2 regions of the Neobacillus sp. NPDC093182 genome follow, and region 1 is predicted to be linked to the other one. Evidence: predicted binding sites of a transcription regulator. Region 1 holds the regulator's gene; the other holds the start of a gene.
What was found. The regulator Rex, encoded in region 1, represses fermentation and respiration genes when NADH is low (regulators of the CRP and FNR family bind a similar motif). The targets are predictions, from matches to a motif close to TTGTGAAATATTTCACAA.
Positions count from the first base shown of each region.

Region 1 (7,738 bases):
CGCTAGCAGCGTTGAAGCCTGTTCCAACTTCTTCGCGCTTTAAGCGGTCAACAATTACAGATCCTTCAAGACCAGCGTTGTGAGCGATTGTACGTACTGGCTCTTCGATCGCACGTAATACGATATTTACACCAGTTTGTACGTCGCCTTCTGCTTGGATTTCTGCAATCTTGTTGTATACGTTAAGAAGGGCAACACCACCACCGGATACGATACCTTCTTCAACCGCAGCACGAGTTGCGTTTAAAGCGTCTTCGATACGAAGTTTGCGCTCTTTTAATTCTGTTTCGGTCGCAGCACCAACTTTGATTACTGCTACACCGCCAGCTAATTTAGCTAAGCGCTCTTGTAATTTTTCACGGTCAAATTCAGAAGTAGTTTCTTCTAATTGAACACGGATTTGGTTAACTCGAGATTGGATCTCTTCAGTTGCACCAGCACCCTCAACGATTGTTGTATTTTCTTTTGTTACAACAACCTTAGAAGCGCGTCCTAAAGATGTGATTGTAGTAGTTTTCAATTCACGGCCAAGCTCTTCAGTGATTACTTCACCGCCAGTTAATGCAGCGATATCTTCAAGCATTGCCTTACGACGGTCACCAAAGCCAGGAGCTTTAACAGCAACTGCATTGAATGTTCCGCGAAGTTTGTTCAATACTAAAGTAGAAAGTGCTTCTCCTTCGATATCTTCAGCGATTAACAATAATGGTTTGCCTTGTTGTACTACTTGCTCAAGGACAGGAAGGATTTCCTGAATGCTTGAGATTTTTTTGTCTGTGATTAAGATATATGGATTTTCTAAAACAGCTTCCATTTTATCTGTGTTTGTTACCATGTAAGCAGATGTATATCCGCGGTCAAATTGCATACCTTCAACAACGTCTAATTCAGTTGTGAAGCCTTTAGATTCTTCGATTGTGATAACGCCGTCGTTACCAACGCGCTCCATCGCTTCTGCAATTAATTGACCTACTTCTTTATCATCTGAAGAAATAGCAGCAACTTGTGCGATAGACTCTTTGCCTTCGATAGGCTTAGAAATCGCTTTTAAGCCCTCAACTGCTACAGTAACTGCCTTTTCAATCCCTTTACGGATACCCATTGGGTTAGCACCAGCTGTAACGTTCTTTAATCCTTCACGAATCATAGCTTGAGCAAGAACAGTTGCAGTTGTTGTTCCGTCCCCAGCAACATCGTTTGTTTTGCTAGCTACTTCAGCAACAAGCTTAGCACCCATGTTTTCAAAAGCGTCTTCTAATTCGATTTCCTTCGCGATTGTTACACCATCATTTGTAATAAGCGGTGAACCGAATTTCTTCTCAAGAACCACGTTACGTCCTTTTGGTCCAAGAGTTACTTTTACTGTATCTGCCAATGCGTCTACACCACGAAGCATTGCGCGGCGTGCATCTTCACTAAACTTAATTTCTTTAGCCATGTTCAAAAAACCTCCTCGTATTTTTTAAACTCAATATTGTTTTAAAAAATCCTTATTGTCCAACTACAGCAAGGATATCGTTTTCGCGTAAAATTAAATATTCGTTTCCTTCAAACTTCACTTCTGTACCAGAGTATTTTGAGAAGATAATACGATCGCCTACAGAAACTTCAAGAGCAACACGTTCGCCGCTTTCAAGCACTCGGCCTGTACCTACGGCAACAACTTTTCCTTCTTGAGGCTTTTCCTTAGCTGAGTCTGGTAACACGATACCGCTTGCAGTTTTTTCTTCTGATTCGACAAGCTCAATGACAATACGATCACCTAGTGGTCTTAACAAATCAAACAACCTCCTCAAATAGATATGTAATTCTGACTTATTAGCACTCTCTTAACTTGAGTGCTAACACAATTCTTATAATAATAAATGGAAAAAAATTTTGCAAGTATGAAGCAGCAATTTTTTATTATTTTTTGCAACCTTACAAGTATGTGATTTACACGTGGGAATATACATAGTTTTTCCGATAACCTTAAAAATTGAAACAACCTTGCTTTTATTAGTACAATGAAGAATAGGGTAAAATATTTTCATTAGCTGCTTAAAGGAGATTTATTAATTTGAAAAGGGAATATTGGATTATTTTAATTGTCTATATAGCCATGCAGTTATCAAGCCTAGTGGGAATTCCAGGACTGATGTTCCTATTTGGCTACTTAGGAATAAATCAAGGGCTCGTTGTCCCCTATTGGTTAATTTTCAGCTTCACCCTTGCTCTGGTTATTATTCTTTTCTTATTACGAAGAGAAATAAAGAAACCAGGGTTGAATGAAAGAGGCAGTTCCTTTGGCTTTGCTGCCATCTGGGCTGTATTTGGTGTCTTCCTAGCCTTATTTGCCCAAGCTCTCGCTGCGAATATTGAACGGCTGATCGGGGTTGAAATGGGCTCAGAAAACACACAGCAAATTCTCAACATCATTGAATCCTTTCCACTTGCCATCTTAGTCAGTTCAGTAATTGGCCCAATATTAGAGGAAATTGTTTTTCGAAAAATTATTTTCGGCACTCTCCATAAACGGTTTAACTTTTTCTTCTCAGCGTTAATCAGCTCGGTTATTTTCGCCTTAGCCCATATGGAACCGCATCATGTGCTTCTCTATTCTGCAATGGGCTTCACTTTTGCATTTCTCTATGTAAAAACAAAACATATCCTTGTACCGATTTTTGCCCATGTTGCGATGAATACATTAGTTGTCGTCATACAGTCCGTTTATAAAGATGACATTGATAAAATTATTCGTGAGGCAGAAGGTATTCAAAACTTTATCGGAGGCTTTCTATGAGACGATCACCCTTGTTTTCCGGAATCATTTATATTGTACTTGGCTGCTTATTTACTTATTTTGCAGTTGAAGATGTCACCCAAAACGGATGGGGGTTCTTCAGTTACCTGCTCGTTTTACTTGCCACCTTTGACTTCGGATCTGGTTTAAGAATGATTTTCTTTTACAATAGATATAAAGACAAAATAAAAAAGTAGGATCATTAAAAAGCCTTTTCACTTTACTTGTGAAAAGGTCTTTTTTGTTTTTATTCTTCTATTTCCTCTGTAGGGTAGTGCTTCAGGAAGTAAATAAGTGATTGTAATTCAACAGCCAAGTCGATATGATGAACGCGAATAGATGAAGGAACATTTAACCTTGCAGGCGTGAAATTCAATATCGCCTTAATATTAGATTGTACGAGTCGATCCGTAATCAGCTGAGCCACTGGTGCAGGTACGGTCAGGATGGCAACATGGATTTCATCATTGCTTAAAACCTTCTCGAGCTCATCCATATGAAACACAGGCACATCTCGGATCGTTGTTCCCATTTTGTTCGGATCAACATCAAAAGCACATTCAATTTTTGTATTATTATTTTTTAAAAAGTTATAGTTTAGAAAGGCGGTTCCAAGATTTCCTACACCAATTAACGCTACTTTTGTTAATTCATCTTGATCTAGTGTTTTCCGAAAGAACGTTAATAGGTAGTTGACATTGTAGCCATATCCCTTTTTCCCTAAGGCACCAAAATAAGAAAAATCCCGGCGAATCGTTGCCGAATCCACCTTCACTGCCTCACTTAATTCCGCAGACGAAACCCTCTGTTTACCGGAAGAATGCAGATTCTTTAAAAATCGATAATATAAGGGCAGCCGTTTTGCTGTCGCTTGTGGTATTTTCATTGTTTCATTACTCATATTCTCCCACCCCTCATAAATAGTTGTTCATTTATCTAACTTGTTCTGTTCGGTGGAAATCCCCATTTTTCCCGCCGGTTTTTTCAACCAGATAGGTTTTTCCAATGACCATACCTTTATCCACTGCTTTACACATATCATAAACAGTTAAAGCACAAGTGGACGCAGCTGTTAACGCTTCCATTTCAACACCTGTATTTCCTTTTGTTTTGACAGAAGCTGCAATATTTAATGTAAAAGCCGTATCATGTTCTTTTTCCCAGGAGAAGGATATATTTACCCCCGTCAAAGGTATAGGATGGCACATCGGGATTAAGTCCCAGGTTTTCTTTGCCCCCATCACGGCAGCAACTTGTGCTACTGCAAGAACATCGCCCTTTTTCATTTCATTATTTGTTATTTTTTCATATATTTCTTTACTAACCGTAATGCTGGAATGAGCAAGTGCCGTACGAGCACTTTCTGGCTTATCACTAACGTCCACCATTTTCGCTCTTCCTTCTTCGTTAAAATGAGTAAATTCAGACATAAACAATATCCTCCCACAAAATCATACTATATTTTTAACAATTTGTCTGTGAAACTTTGAACGAATGATGAAAAATTTACATTTCTTTCTTTCGAGATATTTTCTTATTTTCTCCAACACTAAGACACTTTATTGCCTGCATTGTTGGAATAAGGTACACTTATTTTAGTAATAGAGGTGAAAAGCAATGATATTATTACAAGTTAATCAACTAGCAAAATACTATGGTGCAGACCTAATTTTATCGAATATAAAACTAGAATTACAAACTCGGGACCGTGTTGCACTTGTCGGGCGAAACGGTGCAGGGAAATCGACATTATTAAAAATTATTGCTGGGCATTTGTCACATGATGGCGGAGAAATCATTAAGCCAAAGGGAGTAAGCATTGGTTATTTAGCCCAGAATACAGGACTAGAGTCGAATTTGTCGATCTGGGATGAAATGCTGACAGTTTTCGACGAACTGAGAAGTATGGAAGCAGCAATTCGACACCTCGAGGTTCAAATGTCAGATCCTGCTGCTATTGAGGACACTAGCAGATACGAGAGAATCCTAAATGAGTACGATCAGCTGCAAGTGAAATTTAAAGAGCAGGGCGGTTATCAGTATGAAGCAGATATTCGCTCCATCCTGCACGGATTGAATTTCCACGATAGTGCGGTCATGATCTCTTCCTTAAGCGGCGGACAGAAAACGCGCCTTGCCTTGGGGAAACTACTTTTAACCAAGCCAGATATTTTAATCCTGGACGAGCCTACCAACCATCTTGATATTGATACTTTATCTTGGCTCGAACAGTATTTACAAGGCTATGATGGGGCGATCTTAATTGTGTCCCATGACCGTTATTTTCTAGATAAAGTCGTAACGCAGGTTTATGAAGTTTCACGTAAGCAAATTCAAAAATTCATTGGAAACTATAGTGCATATCTAGACCAAAAAGCTGCCAATTATGAACGCGATTTAAAGCTATATGAGAAGCAGCAGCAGGAGGTTGCTAATCTTCAAGATTTTATCCAGCGCAACCTAGCCCGTGCGTCTACGACGAAACGAGCTCAGAGCCGGCGTAAAAAACTTGAGAAAATGGATTTGATGGACCGTCCATTAGGGGATGAGAAATCTGCCACCTTCTCCTTTGAAATTGAGAAACAAACCGGAAATGATGTACTGACAGTGGACTCCTTAGCAGTTGGTTATGATGGACAAAATGTATCTGAGAATATTTCGTTGCGGGCATATCGAGGTGAAAGCATTGCCTTAGTTGGTCCAAACGGAATTGGAAAGTCTACTCTTTTAAAAACCATCATCAAAAAACTGCCTGCACTAGCTGGCACTATTCAATATGGTGCAAATCTAGCAATTGGGTATTATGACCAGGAACAGGCAGAGTTGACCTCGAATAAGCGCGTTCTTAATGAACTTTGGGATGATTGGCCTTTAAAAAGTGAAAAAGAAATACGGACCGTCTTAGGTAACTTCCTGTTTTCAGGAGACGATGTATTAAAAATCGTTTCAACATTAAGCGGCGGTGAAAAAGCAAGATTGGCACTGGCCAAATTAATGCTGGAGAAGGCAAATGTTTTAATATTGGACGAGCCTACGAACCATCTAGATCTCGACAGTAAAGAGGTACTTGAAAATGCACTAGTCGACTACCCTGGGACGATTATTTTTGTATCTCACGATCGATACTTTATTAACAGAATAGCCACCAAGGTTTTGGAGCTTAGCAAAAACAGCAGCACAGAATATCTAGGTGACTATGACTATTACTTAGAGAAAAAGCTGGAGGAAGAGGAACTCAAGGCTTTAGAGAGTGCGAACGTTGTAAAAAAACAGACATCATCCGAAGTTCAAGATAAAAATTCCTACCATCAGGATAAAGAAAGTAAAAAGCTTGAGCGTCAGCGTAAGAGAAAATTAGAAGAAATAGAATTACGTATAGAAGAGTTGGAGTCAATCATCCAGGATAACGATGAAAAGTTATGTGAGCCTGAAATATTCCAGGACCATGAGAAAGTGCTGGAAATAAATTTAAAAAATGAAAAGGCAAAGTCTGAGCTCGAACAGTTAATGGACGAATGGGCTGAACTTGCAGAATAATAAAATGGGGGCTTGGATGTTGATATCCAAGCCCCTTTTTACTATTTTAACGGAATGGTTAATATGTCTGTTTTCGAACCATCCTTTGCGGAATAGACAAATAGCTCGATTGACACTTCTTCTTTTGTCAAAAGCTCCATTTCGATCGTTATTTCAAAGCTTCCCCATGCAGGGGCACCATCTGTTTGATAATGGTCTTCTAATAAAATCTCCGTTCCAGATATAACTGCATATTGAAAAACACCTTCAAACACCCTTGCCTTTCCCTTCACCATTACCTTACCATTCGATTTTGAAACCGTTACTTCTTTAAAGGCATCGTTTTCGTACTGTTTATTGTCTCCCTCTTCTTGATTATTTCCATTATCAATCACGTCTGGTTTCTTATCATCTGTTGATATATTAATATCTACACTGCAGGCAGTTAATCCAAAGAAGAGAACGATGACGATCCCTAATATGATTTTTCTTTTCATCTCTATCCCCACTTTCGAACATTCTTTTTTATTTACTATATTCACTAATCACCGAAGATGAGAACTCTACAAATTAACTTAAAAGTCGACAAAATTCGCGGAAAACTCTTAAATTTATTTCCCAGAATTCCTTTTCCACAAGTTTATACACATATTAAAACTTAGTTCTACAACCCTCTGGCTACTTTTCCACATTATCCACAGAAAAAGCTCTACTTATCCACATTGTCCACATAATAATGGTGACTTACCCACATAATTCGTACAATGCACATTTTTCTGAAAAAAGTTATCCACAAAAAAGGTATGTTGTTCACGCCATAAAGTGTGGAATATTCGATTCACCTTTAATCTGGCTGGATTTTCTTCGACACAGCTCTTTCGGTCACAACCCACCCTTAATTGTTCCCCTATTTTCTTTGCCTCTACTTTATCGTAACAATTCATCCTTGATTGTTCCCTTATTTTCTTTGCCTCTAATTTATCGTAACAATTCACCTTTGATTGTTCCCCTATTTTCTTTGCCTCTACTTTATCGTAACAATTCACCTTTGATTGTTCCCCTATTTTCTTTGCCTCTACTTTATCGTAACAATTCACCTTTAATTGTTCCTCTATTTTCTTTGCCTCCAATTTATCGTAACAATTCACCTTTAATTGTTCCCCTATTTTCATTGCCTCTACTTTATCGTAACAATTCACCTTTGATTGTTCCCCTATTTTCCTTGCCTCTACTTTATCGTAACAATTCATCCTTGATTGTTCCCCTATTTTCCTTACCTCTACTTTATCGTAACAATTCATTCTTGTTTGTTACCCAATTCTCCAACAAAAAAAGCCCTTCTTAACAGAAGGACTTCAAACTAATTGTATAATTCAATGTCTAAACCAGGGTTTGCATTTAATGAAAGGTCTGCTCGAATACCTTTTTCAAACATAATGC
Region 1 is NZ_JBIVOI010000021.1:112,883-120,620, forward strand. Features, by position in the region: gene groL (chaperonin GroEL) at 1-1,438, opposite strand, end outside; gene groES (co-chaperone GroES) at 1,491-1,778, opposite strand; gene ACIQAA_RS28515 (CPBP family intramembrane glutamic endopeptidase) at 2,060-2,782, shown strand; gene ACIQAA_RS28520 (YdiK family protein) at 2,779-2,979, shown strand; gene ACIQAA_RS28525 (redox-sensing transcriptional repressor Rex) at 3,030-3,683, opposite strand; gene moaC (cyclic pyranopterin monophosphate synthase MoaC) at 3,715-4,212, opposite strand; gene ACIQAA_RS28535 (ABC-F family ATP-binding cassette domain-containing protein) at 4,400-6,319, shown strand; gene ACIQAA_RS28540 (Gmad2 immunoglobulin-like domain-containing protein) at 6,361-6,795, opposite strand; gene ACIQAA_RS28545 (hypothetical protein) at 7,012-7,548, opposite strand; gene tsaD (tRNA (adenosine(37)-N6)-threonylcarbamoyltransferase complex transferase subunit TsaD) at 7,659-7,738, opposite strand, start outside.

Region 2 (7,241 bases), on a different contig from region 1:
TCTTGAAATCAGCGCTACACCGTTCGAGTAAAGGAAGGAGGAGCCTATTATGGAAAAAGAACGTCATGTATTAGTCATCTTTCCACATCCGGATGACGAAGCTTTTGGAGTGTCAGGAACGATTGCCACTCATGTACAAAACGGTACTCCTGTCACCTATGCCTGCTTAACCTTGGGCGAGATGGGACGCAACATGGGGAATCCCCCTTTTACCAATCGAGAAAATCTCCCAAAAATTAGAAAAGAAGAATTAAAAGCAGCTGCTGCTGCCTTAGGTATTCAAGATTTGCGAATGCTGGGGTATCGAGATAAAACGGTTGAGTTTGAAGACGATGAAAAACTAGCGAATGCAATGTTGTCGTTAATAAATGAGGTTAATCCATCCTTAATCATTACTTTTTATCCAGGCTACTCCGTTCACCCTGACCATGACGCCACCGGCGCGGCGGTTGTCAGGGCCGTGGAAAAGCTTCCTGCAGCTGCAAGACCTAAACTGCACTGTGTTGCTTTTTCAAACAATTGTGTTGAAGAGCTCGGTGAGGCCGACATTGTCCATAACATTAGTGCGGTTGCCGATAAAAAGCTTGCTGCGATTCAGGCACATCGTTCCCAGACTGAGCAAATGTTTGGCGACGTGACTGAGAAGCTGAAAAACCAAGACCCGCAAATGATGGTCTGGATCAACAACGAACGATTTTGGACATACAAATTCAAAAACTAACCCTTCGTCAATGACGAAGGGTTTTTTAATACGTCTGATTCGTCAGTGCACAAAGCCTGCACATATCAAGGATAATGATTTTCCTTGATTTCATTTCGATGATTCCCTCTTTTTTCAATTTCGAAAATACCCGGCTTACACTTTCCCTTGTCGTCCCTACCACGGTCGCAAATTCTTGTATTGTCAATGGGATTTCAATGTTCCATCTCGAGGCAGAGGTATTAAACTTATTCCCTAATCGCTCTAACGTCTTTACTGTCTTCGCATACACATCTAACAGCGCCACGTCCCTTAAGGTTGACGTCATCTCGCGCAGCGAATCACTCATGTATTGAATCATTTGGACAGCAAGCTCAGGATATTCATGAAGCCCCTTCTCTAATTCGATTTTATCTAAATAGAAAAGCTGTCCATCTTGGAGCATGGTAGCTGTCGCAGGGTACATCAAAGAGGTCTTAGAAAATAAACAAGCCTCCGCAAATACATCGCCCTTTTGCTTCATACAAACAATAATCTCATTTCCGCTTTCATCTTGTTTCGTTAGCTTTACCGCACCGGCATGAATAAAAAATACCCCTTTGGCCGCTTCATCCTCACAAATCACCTGTGCTCCTTTTTTAACGGTTAACGTCTGAATACGATTTGCGATAAGCGGCAAGGATTTTTCAGATAAATCCTTAAAAATGACAATTTTTCGTAGAAAATCCTCAATTTTCAACGCTCTTACTCTTCCTAATGGCTGTTCTTCTAAAGCATGTACAGGATTCATTCTGCCCCTCCTCTCCCTCATTTTTAATCTGCTTATACTCATTTGTTACTTCCCATTGTAGTAAAAAAAATCACAACTCGTAGTGATTATCTTCACAAAACGTTCAATTTTTAAAACACTTACATATCAACACCCTTCACAAAACGTTCAAACTTAAATAAAAAACAGTGAAGTTTATCACAAATTTACGCTTGAAATCCGATTAGGATGAAATTGTTCAATAGACAGAAGGAGGGGGAAGTATGAATAAGGCGATTACAAGCTTTGCCATTAGCTTAGTCATTGGTTTTGGTCTTGGATACTTGGTGTTTGGTGTCGTTATGGGGGATTCCGCTAAACAGCCTCAGGTCGCTCAAACAGAACAAACAGAAGAAACAAGCAAAACAGAAGATCAAAAAACAGAGGCAGTTAAGGAAACCGCTTCTGTAGACGAAGCAAATATTCTCAACAGTAAAGGATGTCTAGGCTGTCACGCAGTCGATGCTCTTGGCTTAGAAGGCGGAGCAACTGGACCGGATCTTTCAAAAGCCTTTACAGATGTTGAAGGAAAGCATGGCAAGTCCATTGATGAATTCTTAAAAGAACCAACGTCAGCGGTTATGTCGAGCGTGATCGGCGGCAGCCCATTAACAGATGAAGAACGCACGCAAGTGTTAGATATGTTGAAGCAAGCTTCTGAAAAATAAAAAGGTGGTGTAATAGATGAAGAAATGGATTCCAATTGCCTCTGGTTTACTAGCAGGTTTTGTAGCAGCAACGATATCTTTTGCCGATTTTTCAAAAAGTACAAACAATCAAGTGGCTTCAGGCAATACGAAAAGTGACGCAGAGAAAGTTTATGTTCCATTCGGTGAAAAAGATGATTACTACTTATTTGCGTCAGGCGGCCACTCCGGTCAAATGTTTATCTATGGTGTTCCATCCATGCGTCATATCCGTACAGTACCAGTGTTCTCACAAGACTCTGCAACAGGATATGGATTTGATGAACATTCTAAAAAGATGATGGGCGGCTACACATGGGGAGACCTTCATCACCCTGCATTCTCTGAAACAAAAGGTGACTATGACGGTAAGTATATGTTTGCCACAGATGTCGGAAACAGCCGTGCGGCAGCAATGGATTTAGAAACCTTTACCGTTAAAGACATTATTAATGTTCCAAATACAAGCGGCCCGCACTGTGCGGCGTTCGTTACAGAAAATACGGAGTACATGTTCCTGCCAACGCGTTTTGCGGTTCCAATCGGCTCTGAGTATAAGCCTTTAGACGAATACAGCCAGCAGTACCGCGGTGTAATGTCAGCCGTAACGTTTGATCAAAATCAAGAAAAACTAAACATTGCCTACCAAGTTGCGCTTCCGCCATGGTCTTATGATTTATCAGACGCTGGTAAGAAAAGCTCTGCAGATTGGGCAGTTATGACAACTTACAACACAGAAGAAGCGACTACTAATCTAGAAATTAACGCCTCACAGGCTGACCGTGACTTCATAGTTCTTTTTAACTGGAAAGAGCTTGAGAAAATGGTTGCAGAGGGACAGTATGATGAAGTTACTGGACAAAAAATGATTTTCCCTGAAAAGCATAAGGGCGGTATTTACCTTGTTCCTGTTGCGAAATCACCACACGGTGTCGACGTAACGCCTGATGGAAAACACTTTATTGCTTCTGGAAAACTTGCACCTGCTATGACTGTTTTCTCTTTTGAAAAAGCTTTTGAAGCGATTGAAAAACAAGACTTCGCTGGTGAGCGAAACGGTATTCCGATTATCAACTATGACTCAATTATGGAAAGAGAAGTTAACCCTGAAAACGCACTTGGACCGCTTCACACTCAGTTTGATGATAAAGGAATGGCTTATACAACGATGTTCATTTCATCTGAAATCGTGAAATGGGATCCAAAAACAGGCGAAACGTTAGACCGTGTTCCTGTTCAATATTCACCAGGACACTCTGTAGCAGCTGAAGGTGACACTGTTTCTCCAGATGGAAAATGGCTGATTGCCTTAAACAAAATTGCAAAAGACAGCTATTTATCCGTTGGACCTTCACATCCTGAGTCCATGCAATTAATTGATATCAGCGGCAAAATGAAAGTCATTCAATCTTCACCAGTTAACCCAGAGCCGCACTATGCTCAAATTATTAAAGCAGATAAGATTAAGACCATCGAAGTGTATAAGAAGGATGAAAGCAATAAGCTGGCGACATACAAGCAAGAGGATGCGAAAATCGTCCGTAATGGAAATGAAGTTCATGTCTACGGGATCGCCATGCGGTCGAAATTTATCTTTGACGCCAAAGCAAAACGTCCTGATGTGATTGAAGTCAATCAAGGAGATAAGGTGTTTATCCACTTAACGAATACGGATTTTGATGAGGATATTACCCACGGATTTGCCATCAACAGCTATAACTTAAACATTGAGGTTCAGCCTGGCCAAACGAACACACTAGAATTTACTGCAGACAAAGCAGGTACATTCCCGCTTTACTGTACTAACTTCTGTTCTGCACTACACCAAGAAATGACCGGCTACTTCCTTGTAAAACCGAAGCAATAATAGATTGGTGATGGGGGTATCAATTAGATCAATTGGTACCCTTCTCCGTTTAGAAAGGACTTGTTTTACATGAAGGCAAAAAAATTATCACTCCTATCATCGATCCTGATTGCCCTTACTGCCGTCCTAGTTGTCCTATCATTATACTTTCCCTGGTGGCAGATGATTTTCTTTGCTCCTCAGTATCCTGAAGGGTTAAATATCATTGTTTATCCCAATAAGCTTGAGGGCGAAATTGATATCGTTAACGGGTTGAACCACTATATTGGAATGGAAAACTTCAGCGAGAAGAATTTTCCAGAATTAGCGTATCTATCATACTTAGTGATTGGTTTAGCAGCGATTACTCTCTTGACAGCCATCCTGCGAAAAAAATCAGTCCTATATGGATTAATTGGTTTGTTTATCATTGGAGGCAGTCTTGGTGTTTGGGACCTTTCACGCGCCCTTCGCAAATTCGGCACCAACTTAAGCCCAACCGCACCGATAAAAATTGACCCATTTGTTCCGCCCCTTTTAGGGCATAATACAGTTGCAAACTTTGTCACTGAAAGTATTCTTGGATACGGTTCGTATTTCCTGATTGCAGCCTTTATTTTATTACTGATTCCGTTATGGAAGGATCGAACAAGATGAAAAAACTACTGCTTTTTCTATTCATTTTCTCTATTACTATTTTGATATATCCTGAGAAAAATAGTGCTGCCGAAAACTTGCAGGCCATGATCGACAGCTTGGAAGAAGGAGCAGTATTACAACTTGAAAATAAAACTTATGAGGGCAATATTGTCATCAATAAATCACTAACTTTAGTTGGCACTATTAATACAGTGATAAAAGGAGATGGAACTGGAAATGTCATCTCTATTAAAGCTCCTAATGTAACGATTAGAAAGCTGAGCGTCACCAATAGCAGTATGGACCGAAACTCTGCTGAGGAGTATGCAGGGATTAAGATTCATACCAACGGAAATGTGGTAGAACACGTCAAAATTACCGATTCCTTTCACGGCATTTATTTAAGTCAAGCACACGAAAATAAAATCTCCAATGTTGAGATCAAAGGCATGGGTAAAGGGGAAATTGCTGCACAGGGTAATGGGATTCATATCTATTACTCCAATCATAACCTCTTAACGAAGAACACCATCGAAGGCACGCGTGATGGCATGTTTTTTGACTATGGCAACAAGAATGAAAGCTATCAAAATAATATTAGTAACACACGGTACGGTCTGCATTACATGTATTCCGATGAGAATCTTTTTAAGGAAAATACCTTTACGATAAATACGGGCGGCGCTGCGGTCATGAATTCCAATCATCTCGTTTTAGAAGATAATCATTTTACCATGCATTACATTTGGAAGGAATGGAAGGAAAACATAAGAGGAAAAGGATTATGGCTCGCTTTAAGTATCATTGTTCTGATTTCACTCAGTATCTTGTTTCGTTCGACCGCCCTTTCATTTGATAAAGGCTTTTATGTCCTCTTAATTAATTTGTTTGATACGATTATCTATTTTATCCCGATCCTTTGCTTGTTTATCGGTGCCTTTGCCATTTTTCAGGAAAAAGAACAAAAGACATTGATTATGCTGCTAACCAAGAAAGATACGTATGCCAGCTTTTTACTAGGTAAAAGTTTGGGACTCTATAGCGTCGTCCTAGTTCCATTGCTGGTTTGGTTTTTTCTCTATTTGTTATTACTCAAGTTTAATTTCCAACTTGATATGAAGGCCTATCTCATCTTTATTTTATCAATCGTGACGATGTCAATTGTGTTCCTGCAAATTGGCGCAGCGGTCGGCAGCTTTAGCCGCTCAAGAATGCAAATTATTGGATATACGATCTTTGTTTGGTTTTACTTTTTCTTTTTACATGATTTTATCCTGCTTTCGTTCTTACCGGATGTTACCCATGAGAATGTGAAACTATTTTCATCACTTTATTTCTTAAATCCACTGCAGTCCGTGAGAATGTTTTTAGAAACGGGAATGGGTGTTTATTCTTTTGGTCACATGTCACGGCTTCTCCAAGCCTTCATGTGGACAAAGCCTGTATTCTTTTTACTAGGGAATCTTTTATTCTGGCTCATTACTTCGATCACAACAGCGATTGTTTTTCACCGTAAGGAGGGATTCGAATGATTACTGTATCAAACTTAAACCAATCCTTCGGGAAAAAATTAATTCTGGAGTCTATCAATATTGAGATTAACAAGCATGAAATATGCGCGCTTGTCGGCCGTAACGGGGCTGGAAAATCAACTTTTATTAATAGTCTCCTTGGATTACTTCCGGTTAAACAAGGAACGATTTCCATTAATGGAATCCAGGTATCCAAGAAAAATAACGAATGGAAAAAGGCCATCGCCTATCTCCCGGAAAAGTTCATGCTTTACCCGATGCTGACGGGACTTGAGAATATTACCTTCTTTGCGGAGGCGGTAGCAAAGACCGTTGACCAAGAACGGATAGAAAATGTCCTTAAATCAGTAGGTTTGTGGGATGACCGCGATGTACAGGTGAAAAAATATTCAAAAGGCATGCTGCAGCGCCTTGGATTAGCCATCACTCTTTATCAGGATTCAAGTATTCTGATTCTTGATGAGCCTACAAGTGGGATTGACCCAATGGGACGTAAGGAAATTTTAGAAGTGTTAAAGTCGCTTCATGATAAAACCATCCTGCTATCCTCCCATCATCTTGATGAAATCAGACAGGTTTGTACGCATGTGGCGTTTTTAAATAATGGAAAAATGGAGAAATACACCGTGGAGGAATTCTTACAAACACACAATCTTGGAGGGATAGAATCATGATAAAAGCGATGAGGCTGACCGCACTGCTGTTGCTGGCTCTGCTAGCCGGCTGTAGTGCCGGCCCTGAGTATAGTATTGAAATTACAAAGCCAATCTACCAGCAGCCAGAAAAAGAAATGCCGATGGAAATTCAGGTAAAAGAAAAGGATGAGGCTGTAACGGGGCTTGATGTTTCAGCAGAATTCTCCATGACCAATATGGACCACGGGATGACGAAAGTGGAATTAACAGAAGGTGAAGATGGGACTTATTCTGGTAATGTTGAACTTCCGATGCCCGGTAAGTATGAAATTCTCTTTATTCTTGAAAAGGATGGGGAAAAGATTGAAAAGGTAATCAGTTATGAGGTGGAAAAA
Region 2 is NZ_JBIVOI010000004.1:211,460-218,700, forward strand. Features, by position in the region: gene ACIQAA_RS10120 (YojF family protein) at 1-31, shown strand, start outside; gene bshB2 (bacillithiol biosynthesis deacetylase BshB2) at 50-721, shown strand; gene ACIQAA_RS10130 (Crp/Fnr family transcriptional regulator) at 747-1,490, opposite strand; gene ACIQAA_RS10135 (cytochrome C) at 1,733-2,176, shown strand; gene nosZ (Sec-dependent nitrous-oxide reductase) at 2,193-4,061, shown strand; gene ACIQAA_RS10145 (hypothetical protein) at 4,131-4,697, shown strand; gene ACIQAA_RS10150 (NosD domain-containing protein) at 4,694-6,211, shown strand; gene ACIQAA_RS10155 (ABC transporter ATP-binding protein) at 6,208-6,885, shown strand; gene ACIQAA_RS10160 (FixH family protein) at 6,882-7,241, shown strand, end outside.
Region 2: a site for Rex is predicted at 1,571-1,588, ahead of ACIQAA_RS10135 (cytochrome C). Genes of this name have one in related genera too.